Regions from separate parts of the Rhizobium sp. CB3171 genome, predicted to be linked through region 1. Evidence: predicted binding sites of a transcription regulator. Region 1 holds the regulator's gene; the other holds the start of a gene.

Region 1 (7,449 bases):
GTTTGCGCCCATCTGCCGCTCAATTCAAGATCAAAGCGTCGGAGCAGACGACAGAAGAGCGCTCCCGCAAAAATCCGCACGCGAACTAGCCGAATTATATATGTGCTGGCACCAAACTCTCCCTTGTGAGAGGGCAATAATTCGAGCAATATCCGCATCATACTGCAATAAATGATCTGTAGCGCGGCAACAGGTAAGTGATACGGGTGAGGATAGCGCCGAAAAGTCCGTTTCCCGGCAGCAAGACAAAGACGCGCATTCTTCAGTTCGGATTGTCCAACGGCAACGCAATTCACCATCCGATCTCGGAAAGGCAGAAGAGCGGCCTGTCGTTACTTCTATCTTTGCAGCAGTACTCAATCTGATTGTCGGGTGCTTGGGGGAGACATGCGCTTGATGCTCGTCGAGGGGGCGCCCATACGCCCGGTCTTACATTTGACGGCTTCTCTTTGTCTGGCCCTGGTGGGCCACGTCCGAAGGTTCACGGATTCTGTCGCTCGCTTGATTTCCCTTATGCCCAGCGGCTTGGTCGCCGTTGCACTTATCCTTGTTTTCACGGCTATTGCGCCGCAACTGTGCCACGCGCAGACCCCCGAAACGGCCCCCACAGCACCGCCTGCAAAGCTATCGGAATTGCTGCGTCTGATGAATGATCCGGAGCTGCGCCAATGGCTGGAAAAGCGGCAAGCAGCCGAGCAACAGCCGGCACCTTCGGCGACGGCGACGCTGGTCGAAACCGGAGAGGCCCGCGCTCGCGCTCGATATAAGGCGCTGCGGTCGGCGATTCCCAATGTACCGGGGCAGCTCGCCGCTGCAGCGAGCAGGGTGCGTGAGCAGGCAAGGAACAACGGCTTTGCGCCTGCCGTCGTCATGTTCGCCGCATTGGTCTGCGTCGGTCTCGCTGCGGAATGGTTTTTCAAGAAAACCGTCCTGAAAGCCCAGTTTCCAAATCCTCTTGTCGCACATACGATCGGAGAATTAGGACCGTGGATCACTTTCACCCTCGTCAGCTCCGCCATTTTCCTAGCCATAGACTGGCCGCCGCTACTGCATGTGGTGATCCTGTTTTATCTGACGGCATTCATTGCTGCTCGCCTCGCATTTGCCGTCTGCAGACTATCGATGGACGCGGGCTCTCTGTCGGCCTTCGGCTATCGCAGGGCTTGTCTCTTCATTGCCGTTTTGGCGATAGCCGGCGCCACGACGTCGCTGACCAGACCGCTCTCCATCGACGGAGATGTCGGCACCGTCGTCTCCCACGGGTTCTCCATTCTCCTATTGCTGATTACGCTCGAAGCCGTGTGGCGGCGACCGGCCAAGGAAACCGCTGCCCGACAGTTAACGCTTATGAACATCCTTTATTCACTCTACGTTGCCTGCCTCTGGCTTCTTTGGGTGGCCAACTTCGTCGGCCTTTTCTGGCTTGGCATCTATGTCGTTGTTCTTCCGGGGCTATTGACTGCCGTCGGACGAACGGCCGAAGCATTTGCAAAGGGACGCTGGCCTGGTGACAACAAGAACAGTGCGCGCATGGTGCTGGCCATCCGCGGTGCGCGGGCGCTCGTCATCGTAGCCGCGGTCGCCTGGATTACCGTCGTCTGGCACTATGATCCCAACATCCTCGCACGAGAAAATCCGGCGATCGACGCCGCTGTTCGCGGTGCGCTGAAGAGCGTCGTCGTTCTGATTTTGGCCGATCTCTGCTGGCAATTGTCGAGGGCATTCATTGACGAGAAATTGAGCGCCGCCGATAGCAGTGCCTCCTCGCCATCGGCGGAAGCCGCGCGCGCGGGCCGCCTTCGCACCCTGTTGCCGATCTTCCGCAACGCACTGGCAGCCATCGTTATCGCAGCCGCCGTCCTCACCGTGCTGTCCGAAATGGGCGTGCAGATCGGGCCGTTGATTGCGGGGGCCGGCATATTCGGCGTGGCGATCGGCTTCGGCTCGCAAACGCTCGTCAAGGATATCGTCAGCGGCATTTTCTACCTGATGGACGATGCCTTCCGCGTCGGCGAATACGTTCAAAGCGGCAGCTACAAGGGAACCGTGGAATCCTTCAGCCTGCGTTCCGTCAGGCTTCGACATCATCATGGTCCGGTGTTCACAGTTCCCTTCGGCGAACTCGGCGCCGTTCAGAACATGAGCCGCGACTGGGCGATCGATAAATTCCTGCTACGGGTTCCGTTCAATACCGACGTCGCCAAGGCGAAAAGGATCGTCAAGCAAATCGGAGAGCAGTTGAAAGAAGATCCGGAAATCGGACCGCAGATTCTTGAGACCCTGAAAATGAAGGGGGTGGAGCAAATTGGCGACTTCGGTATCGAACTGAGTTTCGCTTTTACCGCCCTCCCCGGTCGGCAAACCTACATACGGCGCCAGGCCTATACCATGATCCGCGACGCCTTCATGGAAAACGGCATCGACTTCGCTCAGCCGACAGTGCAGGTGGGTGGCGAGGAAAAATCCGATGCCGCGATCGCAGCCATGACACTGCAGAGAAAGAAGATCGCTGAGCAAATGACGCAATCGGCGGCGCCGCCAACCTGAACGTTCGCGCGAGATCAGTCACCAGCCTCATCTCCGCGCCCTCTTTGGCAAGGCGACAACCCTGGAGCCGATACCGGATGACGTTGGACAGAAAGGAGATCCAATGTGCTGAACGACCATCTGACGTCTATTGCCGCGCACGTTATTCAAATAGCGCTGACACCGGTCTTTCTGCTGGCGGGCACCGCCGGGTGCCTCAATGTCTTTTCGGCTAGGCTCGCCCGCGTCTCCGACCGGGTCAACAGCCTTTTCGAACGGGTGACCTCTGAGGACCCGGATGAAACGCGGTTGCTGCAGCTCTATTATCTGCGGCGGCGAACATTGGCGCTGGAGATCGCAGTTCTGCTCGGCACGGCATCGGGCGTGTTCACATGCCTTGCGACGCTCGGCCTCATGGGCGGTGCAATTCGACAGCAATTTCGCGAGCAATTGCTGCTCTGGCTCTTTGGCCTTGCCGTCTTCGCACTCATGGGCGCCTTTGTGGCCTTTCTCGTCGAGATGATTCTGGCCGGGCGCAGCATGCTAAGGCAGATCGCCAACGACCGTACCTTGCTCGAGCACCGGCACGGGAGTTCGAGGAAAAGTTCAACCTATTGATATCCCATCGAATATTACTACGGATGGCACCAATCCCGGCCCCTCAGAAATCCGGATTCCCAGTCAGATCCATAGCTTGCTCTCCATGGTTCGGAGAGTGTCGTCCTCCAAAGAGCTTATAGAACGAAGAACATGGCTTTTCGCCGCCTTGGAGATAATCCGTTTTGGGATCGTCCGAAATTTTGCTTCGCCCGATTCCGCATATATTTCTGCTATTTAGTTTGAAGGTGCCGGGAAAAAAGTCATCTGCCCGGGACCTGTTATGTTCCCATTTATTTGATGCACCTACAAAATGTTCACCGAAATTTAAGGGCTTGCGGAACACATATGGAACATATAGTGTCCGTTCTGGATTTGTTTCACGACACCTTCTCAGTCCCGAGGTTCAAAACGATGTTGACGCGCAAGCAGCAGGAACTGCTTCTCTTCATTCACGAACGAATGAAGGAGTCCGGTGTTCCGCCATCTTTCGACGAGATGAAAGATGCGCTGGACCTTGCGTCCAAATCCGGTATTCACCGTCTCATCACGGCTTTGGAAGAACGCGGCTTCATCCGTCGCCTGCCGAACCGGGCCCGGGCGCTGGAGGTCATCAAGCTACCGGAGGCCTATAGCCCGAGCCTGCAGCCTCGCCGCGGCTTTTCGCCAAGCGTCATCGAGGGTAGCCTTGGCAAGCCGCAACTTGTGCCGCCGCCCGCACCCACCAAGCCGGTGAGTGAGGACAACAACAGTTCGGTTTCGGTACCCGTCATGGGCCGCATTGCCGCCGGCGTTCCGATCTCGGCCATCCAGAACAATACTCACGACATCACCGTTCCCGCCGACATGCTCGGCTCCGGCGAGCATTATGCGCTGGAGGTCAAGGGCGACTCCATGATCGATGCCGGCATCTTTGACGGCGATACCGTCATCATCCGCAACGCCACGACCGCCAATCCCGGCGACATCGTCGTCGCTCTCGTCGATGATGAAGAGGCGACATTGAAGCGCTTCCGCCGCAAGGGAGCCTCGATCGCGCTTGAAGCGGCAAACCCTGCTTACGAAACCCGCATCTTTGGGCCGGATCGAGTGAAGGTACAAGGCAAGCTCGTCGGTCTCATTCGCCGCTATCACTGACCGGTGACGCCGGCTTGAGCGGCGCGCCAAAAGTGTCTGTTCGCCAGTCGTAGGAGCGATGCAGGCTCCATGGCCGCGAAAGGTTTTCAAACGCTGCCGTCATTATCGGTTTATCGGTGCTAAGGCTCATTTCGATGGACCCTGTGCGGCGCAATGTTGCACCTGTGAAGAGCGTGGCGCCAGAGCGGCAGCGATCAAGACGCAGCCGTACGGAGGTGATGACGATATTGGCCGTGTCGCAGGCCGGAGCGAGATAGGCGGCATCTTCAATGGTGACAAGCATGTCGCCATTATCCAGCATTGCCACGCACCATGCACCTTTTTGGCAGGCGAAACCGCCCGGCCCGGCCGCGTCTAATGCCGCATCCATCGCCTTTCGAACGGTGCTCTGTTCTTCGGAATTCAGGCGACGATGCTTGTCTGATTTGCTGATTTTGGGGAGCTGACTATCCGGCGGAAGCATCGTTGGCGGTTGCTGCTCGGTGATCGCCAATGCTCTTTGCCACTGCTCGAAGATGAAATCCGGCGGTTTTTCGCGGTTTGTCGTCAGCGCACCGTTGCGCAACAAGGCGACCAGCGTGCCGTCCTCGGAGATCATGAGATCAGGCTTGAGGACACCGGGACTGAGTGCCACGACTGCAACCGAACCGATGATCAAGAGCGCACCTGCATGTCGCAGCCATGTTCTCAGCAAGGTCATCAACAAGAAGCCGGCTATGACCGTCGGGAACAGCCAGACCGGCAGCCGACCGAAGGGAATATTGCCGCCCCAGGCGGCAACCGTTTTGGCAATGACGATGACGACATCAAGTCCCCAGCCGGTTATCTGCCAGAAAGGGGCATCAACGCCAAATGGCATCAGTAGCGTCGCCGCCATGCCAAACGGCATGACGACAAAGGAGACGACCGGCATAGCCGCCAGATTGGCGATGAGACCATATGTCGCCAATCGGTGAAAATGCTCTATCGAGAAGATTGCCGTCGATGCGCCGCCTATAAAAGAGGTCGACAATATGCTTCCGAAGAAACGGGAAACGAAGAGCAGCGGACGCATGACCCGGAACCGGGAGAGAACGCTCTCCCGATGCGGCCTCCTCGCCCAGAGCGAATAGCCGGACACCAACGCCAGGGTCGCGGCGTAAGACATCTGAAAACTTGGTCCGAGCGCCTGCGAAGGCGACAGTATGAGAATGACTATCGCCGATAGCGCCACGTTGCGCAGGCTAATGGATGGTCGGTCGAAGAGCACGGCGATCAGTATGATAGCCATCATGATGAAGGCACGCTCCGCGGATACCCCGAAGCCGGAAATGAGATAATAAGCCGTCACTGTAACTAGCGCGCCGAAGGCCGCAATCTTCTTTGTTGGCCAAGCCTGTGCCACGCCGAAAAACAGACTGAGGGCGTAGCGTAAACCGACATAAAAGATGCCCGCGGAGAGCGCCATGTTCAGGCCGGAGATGGCGATGATATGCGCAAGACCCGAGGTCCGCAGCGCTTCCGTCGTATCGTCTGAGATCGCTCGTCTCTCATCGGTGACAAGCGAAGCCGCAAAGGCGCCGGTGTCTCCGGGCAAAAGCGTCCTGATTCTATCGCCGATATGGCTGCGCAAACCGGCAAGCCAGATATCCGCCTTGTCGAGGACCGACCCCTGAACTACATCACTAGTCGGCGACAATAATGTCTGCGTTCCATAGGCAAAACCATTCGCGCCGGTGCCATCGAAATAGGCGCTGAAGGCGAAATCGTTGAGGCCGGGCAAGGCAGGTCCGGCCGGCGGCGTCAACCGCGCTCTACCCTGAATGCGGTCGCCGAGTTCGAAGGGCTGGAGCTGTTTGCGCACGAAAATGGTGATCTGCGCCGGCGGCCGGCGAATGGTCGGTTTTTCCGTTGCCTCCAGGGCGACGACATAGCGCCAACGGCCCTTGTCGTCGGCTTCACGCCGTTCGATCCGCCCGGTGATGGTGGTCGTCACCGCAGAGTCGAGCATCACCGTCGATGCGCGCCAGGTTTCGCATTGCGCCAGAGCCATGCCGGAGCACACCAGCATGCCGGCAAACAATATGTGCCGTAGCACTCGCCCCGCCTGCTGCTGGCGGAAAAATGCGACAGCGAAGATAAGGAGGGCCGTAAAAACAGCTTGCGGCGGCGGATCGGCTCCGACCGAGAACCAGACGATCGCGCCGGCGCCGATGTAGACCGGCGCAAATAGCATCGCGCGACCGTGCGCCGCCTCTTCTTCGGCTAAATGGTAAATGCTGAGTCGGATGCTGCCTGCCGCGAGGCGAAGGCGGGCAATAAGCGCGGCGTGGTCCTGTGTCCGCTCTGGCCGCGACGCTTTGGCACGAGAAATAACCGCGCCCACGCTCTGCTCGCGCACGGCAACCGCAGCCAATTCCCGACTATCCACCTGCGGATCCGGTGCCTCTAAATTAGGCATATATTCCAGCGCCCACGCAAAACTACAGCTATAGCGGGAGTTTTGCCGTCACCGGCCAGTGATTTCAACTGAAATCGGCATCATCGCCGACAAAAGACGCTAATTCACGCTTGCGCAAAACGGTCCCTTCTACCGCAGTGCCCAAAAGTTGATACTGCAATGCACAAATAGGCGTAAGGATAACTTGGCATTAGGCTCTGGATCATATAGCTAATCGTTAGTCGCTTAACCCTTTGGCGCTTTTTAAGGCGCCAATCCCGCCAAATCTTGGAGGATCAGCATGACGGAACAAAGCGCGAAACTAACTTGGGGTGAAAAGACGGTGGATTTGCCGGTTAAGTCCGGAACCATCGGCCCAAGTGTCATTGATATTGGTGCCCTTTATAAGAACACCTCCACTTTCACCTACGATCCTGGCTTCACTTCGACTGCGTCGTGCGAATCCAGCATCACCTTTATTGATGGCGACGAAGGCGTTCTGCTGCATCGCGGTTATCCGATCGAACAGCTTGCCGAACACGGCGACTTCCTCGAAGTCTGTTACCTGCTGCTCTACGGCGAATTGCCGACCGCAGCCCAGAAGAAGGACTTCGATTACCGGGTCGTGCACCACACCATGGTGCATGAACAGATGTCTCGCTTCTTCACCGGCTTCCGTCGCGATGCGCATCCGATGGCCGTCATGTGCGGCTGCGTCGGCGCTCTGTCGGCCTTCTATCACGACTCCACCGACATCACCGATCCGCACC
Region 2 (7,449 bases), 830 kb from region 1:
AAGCCGATGCTGCCGTTGCGACCTACGAAAGCGAATTGGCCGCAGCGCGCGCCAAGGCAAATTCGATCGGCGCCACCGCCCGCGACGCCGCCAAGGCAAAGGCTGAGGAAGATCGCAAGGCGATCGAAGCAAGCCTTTCGGAAAAGCTGAAGGCCGCTGAGGTCCGTATCAGCGAGATCAAGGCGAAAGCCTTCGGCGATGTCGGCGCCATTGCTGAAGAAACGGCCGCTGCCGTTGTCGAGCAGCTCGTCGGCAACGTCGCCGGCCAGGCAGACGTCGCTTCGGCTGTCGCCGAAGCATCCGCCAAGCGGGAGGGTTGATCCATGGAATTCGGTCTCGACGAAACTTTCTTTGCATTCGTCGCTCTCATCATCTTCCTCGGCCTCATCGTCTATCTGAAGGTGCCGGGCATGATGGCCAAGTCGCTGGACGACCGCGCCGATCAGATCCGTAACGATCTGGCTGAAGCCAAGCGCCTGCGTGAAGAAGCCCAGCATCTTCTGGCTGAATACCAGCGCAAGCGGAAGGAAGCCGAAGCCGAGGCAGCCCATATCGTTGCGGCCGCCGAACGCGAAGCTGAAATGCTGACGACGGAAGCTCGCAAGAAGACGGAGGAATTCGTCGCCAACCGTACGGCGCTTTCCGAGCAGAAGATCAAGCAGGCGGAAGCCGATGCGATGAAGGCGGTCCGTTCCGCCGCCGTCGATCTGGCCATCGCTGCTGCTGAATCCGTGCTCGCCAAGAAGGCCGACGGCCAGGTTCAATCCGAACTCTTCAGCAACGCCGTTGGCGAAGTGAAGTCGCGGTTGAACTGAGCGCGCAAGCAATCGATCTTTGGAAAAGCCCGGCTTCGGCTGGGCTTTTTGTTTTTAAAGGTATCGCTCGGCGACGGTGACATTTGACGATAGCTCCGGATCTAAATTAGATTTCGACCTCGTTTTAGGGGGAGAAATGGTGATACCGAACGGGGAGAGCGGCGAGGGACCATTTCGCCAGGGTGATCTCATCTATCGGCGGACTCGTCCTTGGACAGCGAGTGTTCACGCCCTTCTCACCACACTTCACACCCATGGCTTTGCCAATGCGCCATTATCAGCCGGATATGACGCGGCGTGGGAAAGAGTGAGCTTTCTCCCAGGTGAGACGGGTGACTTGGACGACAATGAGAATATGAGGTCGATGGAAGCTCTGCGGTCCGCGGCGCGCCTGCTGCGGCGCTATCACGATTGCACCGCTCTGTTGATGCGGCCGATGCTGGAGGACCAGAAATGGCAATTGTCGCCGCGGCCGCCGTTCGAGGTGATCTGCCATGGCGATTTCGCGCCCTATAATGTTGTTCTTACCGGCAGCGAGGCGACGGGCATCATCGACTTCGAGACGGCCCATCCCGGCCCGCGTTGCTGGGATCTCGCTTACGCCATCTATCGCTGGGCGCCTCTGTCCGCTGGCGTCGAGGTCAAGGTTCTCAGCGGGCTCGATACGCAAATCCTCCGCGCTCGCAGTTTCCTTGATGCCTACGGCTTGCACTCGGAGCAACGATCGGCATTGCCGGGGATGATCATCGACCGTCTGAATGCCTTGGTCGGCTTCATGGAAAGCGAGGCGGCCAATGGTGTGGATAGATATCGCCGCAACATTGAAGAGGGCCATGCTGATATCTATCGGCGCGATGTTGCCTATATCAGCGAGCACCGAAGCGAGATTACAGCCGGCCTTGCAGGATAAGGAGAGCTGGCGTCAGGCCTCATCGCGTCGGAGCGGCCGGAAACTCATGCGATGTAGCGAGCAGGGGCCGTGCTTCTCGATGCCGGCGCGGTGCTCAGGCGTCCCGTAGCCGACATGGGCGGCAAAGCCGTATGCGGGGAAGACATCTCCGGCGCGGGCCATCATCCGGTCGCGCGTCACCTTGGCGACGATCGAGGCTGCGGCAATGGAAAAGGAGAGGGCATCGCCCTTGACCACGGCTTTTCCCGGGCAAGCGAGGCCGCCAGGCACGTCCAGCCCATCCGTCAGGACGTAGCTTGCCGGTATGGCCAGGCTGCATATGGCACGACGCATGGCATCAAGGCTCGCCTTGCGAATATCAGTGATATCGATACGGGCCGCACTCGAAGAAGCAATGGAGACGGTCGCGGTCGAGAGGATTTCGACAAACAGCGCCTCGCGCCTGATGGCCGAAAGCTGCTTGGAATCGTTCAATCCCTCGGGAATGCGTTCCGGATCGAGAATGACTGCGGCCGCGACGACTGGACCTGCAAGAGGCCCGCGCCCGGCTTCATCGGCACCTGCGACAGGCCAGTGTCCAGCGCGGCGGGCAATCAGCTCCAACTCGAAGGTTGGAACGATCGGGCCCTCGTCGAAAAGCATGGGAGAATCGGATGGTGTGCTGCGTGGCATGCGGCAAGCTCGCACACCATCCGATCTCCTGCAAGCCCCCGGTGGATCAAGGCGGCGAACCAGGGGGCTCTTCCGACGGGTAGGGAAACCCGCGGGAAAGGGTCAGAGCAATTCCGGGAAAAGTGCGTGAGCCGCTTTCCGTCCGGAATTGCGAAAAAACAAAAAGATAGAGCGGTTCTAAGATTCCGCGAAAGCTGAACCGCTCAGAGCAGCGAAAGCTGCACGCCGCTGCCATCCGGCGGCACAAACAGGTCGTCTCGCAATGCGATACTGCGGCGGGTGAGCTCCAGCCGCTTGGTTGCCATTTCGAAACGGCGGCTGATCTGCCAGGCATAGGGGCCTGCGCCCTTCATGCGTTTGCCGAACTCGGCATCGTAATCCTTGCCGCCGCGCATGGAGCGGATCAGCGACATGACATGGCGGTAGCGATCCGGATAGTTCTGCAGCAGCCAGTCGCGGAAGAGCGGGCTGACCTCCAGCGGCAGGCGCAGGATGACATAGGTTGCTTCCAGGGCGCCGGCGGCCTTGCTGGCGTCGAGGATGCGCTCGATTTCGTGGTCGTTGAGCGCCGGAATGATCGGCGCCACCATGACTGCCGTCTGGATACCGGCCTCGCTGAGCACCCGGATCGCCTCCAGCCGCCGCTGCGGCGTCGCCGCGCGCGGTTCCATGGTGCGCGCCAGCTTGCGGTCGAGCGTGGTCACGGAAATACCGACCCGAACCAGGTTCTTGGCGGCCATCTCTTGGAGAATATCGATATCGCGCATGATCAGCGCTGACTTGGTGACGATCGCAACCGGATGGTTTGCCTTGTTCAGCACTTCGAGAATCTGCCGCATGATGCGCCATTCCTTCTCGATCGGCTGATAGGGGTCGGTATTGGTGCCGATGGCGATGACGCGCGGCTTGTAGCCGGGCTTGGCCAGCTCCCGTTCCAGAAGCCGCGCCGCGTCCGGCTTGGCGAAGAGCTTTGATTCGAAATCGAGTCCCGCCGACAGGCCCATATAGGCATGCGTCGGCCGTGCGAAACAATAGATGCAGCCATGCTCGCAGCCACGATAGGGATTGATGGAACGATCGAAGGATATATCGGGCGATTCGTTGCGTGTGATTGCCGTACGCGGCTTCTCCACCTGGACTTCGGTTTTGAAAGGCGGCAGTTCTTCGAGTGTTTGCCAGCCGTCATCGAATGTCTCACGTCGCAGCGGTTCGAATCGGCCGCTCGGGTTCAGCCCGGCGCCGCGACCGCGCCGGCGGTCGATCTCGACTCTGAGACCGGTGTCGGCGATCAAAGCATTGGCAACATCTGCCGTATTGGCAGGCGCAAATGCGACCTGCCCTGCAAGGGACTGCTCGTTCATCGGTAACTCCGGGGCGGTTCATGGCATCGCATGCCGCGTCTAAGATGATTAAATTCCTATCCGACAAACGAGAACATTGCAAGAACAAAATGCGCGATTACGCTCCGCCGCGCAGCGTGTACATGCCGACGAGCAGAGGTCCCGGTGGCATTGTGAACCTGCACATAAGCCTTGTCTAAACCTTCGGGTTTAAAGGGTTATGTGCTGGCAATAAATTGTGCGGCGCTTTATAAATGGGCAATGTTGACAGTAATCATCGAATGCCAGGATCAAGAACCTGAGCTGGCGCAGACATTGGCGGCCCTGGTAGCGGGCGCGATCGAAGGTTTGGTGTGCGACGTCGTCGTGCTCGATCATGGCTCGCGTGATGGCACCTCGCATGTGGCCGACGCTGCCGGCTGCCGTTTCTATTCGCAGTGGGATATCAGAGACATACTGCATTCGGCGCGCGGCGAATGGCTGCTTTTCGTCGAGCCCGGCGCCCGCCCGCAAGCCGGCTGGATCGATGAGATTGCCGAATATGTCTCGCTGAATAAGGTGCCGGCGCGCTTCACCGCGTCGCGGGGTTATCGACGGCCTTTGCTGCAGCGCATCGGCCGCAGCCTGCCGCCTCTGGAACTGGGTTTGCTCCTCTCCAAGCGACAGGCCATCGCCGCCGCCAAAACGGGCATGCGGCTTGCCGAATTCGCCAGGGGGCAAAAGAGCCGCAAACTGTCGAGCGAGCTGATTCCCTCTTGGGTCGCACGCGCGGCACGGTAGCGCATTGTAATCAATCCAGATTCCATTTGAAAATAAGAGAATTTCTGTCATAATTTTCATATGGCGGCACGTCTCGCGTGTCGCGTCAGGCGGCCGACCATGAAGATGCCGGTATGCGGCAGAGCAGGTCAGCGGAACTCTCCTCTTCCGCCGGATTTCCGGCGAAAGGAGGTGCGTCATGGGACGCACGATGCTCTGCCGCCTCATCGGAACGGCCCTTGTGGCAACGGCAATCCTTCATCCGAGTACTGCAGCTTCGCAAGCGATGTTCGCATGCGCTGAACGCGCCGATATGGTCGCTTTCCTGGGAGCGCACTATTCCGAAAAGCTCTCGGCCATTGGTCAGCTCGATCCGAGGAATATTATCGAGGTCTTCGCTGCTGAAAGCGGCAGTTGGACAATGATGATCACCGGTGTCTCCGGCCGAAGCTGCGTGATCCTCACGGGTCAGAATTGGGAATCAATTCCTGCCTTGCCTGGATCGAAGGCATAAAGCGCCAGCTTATTTTGAGCCGGCACCGCGCTTTAGATGTTCATCGAGCCGCGGCATGATCTCCACGAAATTGCAGGGCATATGGCGGTAGTCGAGTTGCGCCTTTAAAATGCCGTCCCAGGCATCCTTGCAGGCGCCAGGGGAGCCCGGCAGCACGAAGATGAAGGTGGCGTTGGCAACGCCGCCGGTTGCACGCGACTGGATCGTCGCCGTGCCGATCTTGTCGTAGGAGATGCGATGGAACACCTCGGAAAACCCGTCCATCCGCTTTTCGAACAAGGGCTCCAGCGCTTCGGGCGTGACATCGCGGCCGGTAAAGCCGGTGCCGCCGGTGGTGATGACGACGTCGATGGTTTCGTCCTGCGTCCAGGCCTCCACCTGGCTTCGAATACGCTTCTTGTCGTCGGGAACGATGGCGCGCGCAGCCAACCTATGACCGGCTTCCGCGATACGGGCAACCAGCGTATCGCCGGACTTGTCGTCGGCGAGCGTGCGCGTATCGGAAACGGTCAGCACCGCGATGCCGACGGGGATGAAGGACCTTGCTTCACTTGAACCGGTCATCACGCGCCTCCCTTGATCGTTTCCGTCGCCTGGAAATACCAGTCCGGCCTTAAGCTGTGAAGCGATGCCGCCGCCGCTGTCGCCCGCTCGAGGTTATCGAACAGGCCGAAGCAGGTGGCGCCTGAGCCGGACATGCGTGTGGCGAGCGCCCCTTGGCTCTCGATCAATTGCGAGAGCGTGGCGATTTCGTTGCAGAGCATTCGTGCCGGCGGCTCCAGATCGTTGCGCAACCCCTCAATGGTCTCGATCCATTGCATGCGGCCATTTGTTGCCTGCAAGGGGAGTACGAATGGCGGATTGTCCTTTCGGGCCAGCATGCGAAACACCTCCGGCGTCGAAACGCCGACGAGGGGATTGCCGAGCACCATAGCAAAAGATGGAAAGTCCGGCAGAAGTTCGATCACTTCGCCGATGCCGCGTGCGATCAGCGGGCGGCTGGCCAGGCACATTGGCACATCGGCGCCGAGCTTCAGTGCAATCGCCGTCACCTCATCGGAAGGCAAGGCGAGCCCCCAGAGCCGCATCAGCCCACGCAGGGTCGCCGCCGCATCCGCCGAGCCACCGCCGATGCCGGAGGCGACGGGAAGGTTCTTTTCGAGATGGATGTGGACGGGCGGCGCTTCGAAACCCGCGGCACGAGCCGCCTGCCGCAGCAGATCGCGTGCCTTCAGCACCAGATTGCCGCCGGCATCCCCATCGGTAAGAAGAGGGGAGAAGCGCCCGGACAGGCTGAATTCGTCACGCTCGCTTGCGCGAAAACCTAAACAATCGCCATGCCGCGCAAAAGTAACGAGCATGTCGAGCAGATGATACCCATCGGCCCGCCGGCCCGTCACATGCAGGGCCAGATTGATTTTGGCGGGCGCCTCTTCCGTGACGTCGAAATCGTCAGCCGCAAAGATCACCGTCATCGAACGTCTTAGGACTTCTTATCGGCTGGCGGCGGCGTTGTCGTATCGGGCGACGGGGTGACCGCCGGAGCCGGATCAGGCTGCTTGGTCTTGTCGACCGTCCTTGGATCGTTGTCGAGCGCCGGCAGACCGTTGGCGATCTTCTCCTTGATCCTCGGAATATCCACGTCCTCGGGCTTGGAGGCCAGAGCGCGGTTCCACTGATAAACCGCCTCCAGCTTGCGGTTGACGCGCCAATAGGCATCGCCCAGGTGGTCGTTGATCGTGGGATCGCCGGCCTTCAACTGCGCGGCACGCTCCAGCTCGTTCACGGCATCGTCGAAGCGGTTGAGGCGGAAATAGGCCCAGCCGAGCGAATCGACGATGTAGCCGTCATCCGGCTTCAGATCGACAGCCTTCTTGATCATGTTCAGACCCTGGTCGAGGTTCATGTTCATATCGACCCAGGAGTAGCCGAGATAGTTCAGAACCTGCGGCTGGTCGGGGTTCAGCTCCAGCGCCTTCTTGAAATTCGGCTCGGCCTTGTCCCACTTCTTCAGCCGCTCATAGGCGATGCCGCGCTGGAAGAACACGGCCCAGTCGCCGCGATTCGGCACGGCGCCGATGACTTCCGCGGCCTTGTCGTAATTATCCGCCATGCCCTGGAAGTCCTTGGCGTCCGAGAGAACGCTGCCATAGGCGAGGTAGCTGCGGATATCGTTGGGGTCGGAATCGATCAGCGCCTTCAAATGCTTGCGCGCATCGTCGACCTTGCCGGACTGGGCGAGTGCAAGGCCGAGCTGCAGCTCGGAGATGCGGGCCATCGGCGAGGTATTAGGCACCTTCTTGTAGAAGGAGATGGCGCGGTCCATCTGCTCCTGCTTCTCCGCAAGTCCGCCAAGCAGAACCAGCGTGTCGGCACTCTTGGGATCGAGCGTATTGGCGATCTGTAGATAAAGCGAAACGACATCTTCGGCGCCGTCGC

Evidence for each region. The regulator LexA, encoded in region 1, represses DNA repair genes until DNA is damaged. The targets are predictions, from matches to a motif close to TGTTCNNNNTGTGTTCNG.
Region 2: QA648_RS02155 (PA0069 family radical SAM protein) is a predicted target of LexA. The motif match lies at 3,828-3,845, and genes of this name have one in related genera.

What each region holds. Positions count from the first base shown of each region.
Region 1 covers NZ_CP121652.1:1,266,456-1,273,904, reverse strand. The annotation lists gene QA648_RS06325 (mechanosensitive ion channel family protein) at 514-2,547, shown strand; gene QA648_RS06320 (DUF2721 domain-containing protein) at 2,653-3,144, shown strand; gene lexA (transcriptional repressor LexA) at 3,538-4,260, shown strand; gene QA648_RS06310 (ComEC/Rec2 family competence protein) at 4,241-6,700, opposite strand; gene gltA (citrate synthase) at 6,981-7,449, shown strand, end outside.
Region 2 covers NZ_CP121652.1:440,366-447,814, forward strand. The annotation lists gene QA648_RS02135 (F0F1 ATP synthase subunit B) at 1-320, shown strand, start outside; gene QA648_RS02140 (F0F1 ATP synthase subunit B) at 324-815, shown strand; gene QA648_RS02145 (phosphotransferase) at 1,180-1,725, shown strand; gene QA648_RS02150 (ribonuclease HII) at 1,738-2,397, opposite strand; gene QA648_RS02155 (PA0069 family radical SAM protein) at 2,601-3,758, opposite strand; gene QA648_RS02160 (glycosyl transferase) at 3,999-4,517, shown strand; gene QA648_RS02165 (hypothetical protein) at 4,696-5,010, shown strand; gene moaB (molybdenum cofactor biosynthesis protein B) at 5,020-5,574, opposite strand; gene QA648_RS02175 (4-(cytidine 5'-diphospho)-2-C-methyl-D-erythritol kinase) at 5,574-6,485, opposite strand; gene QA648_RS02180 (tetratricopeptide repeat protein) at 6,494-7,449, opposite strand, start outside.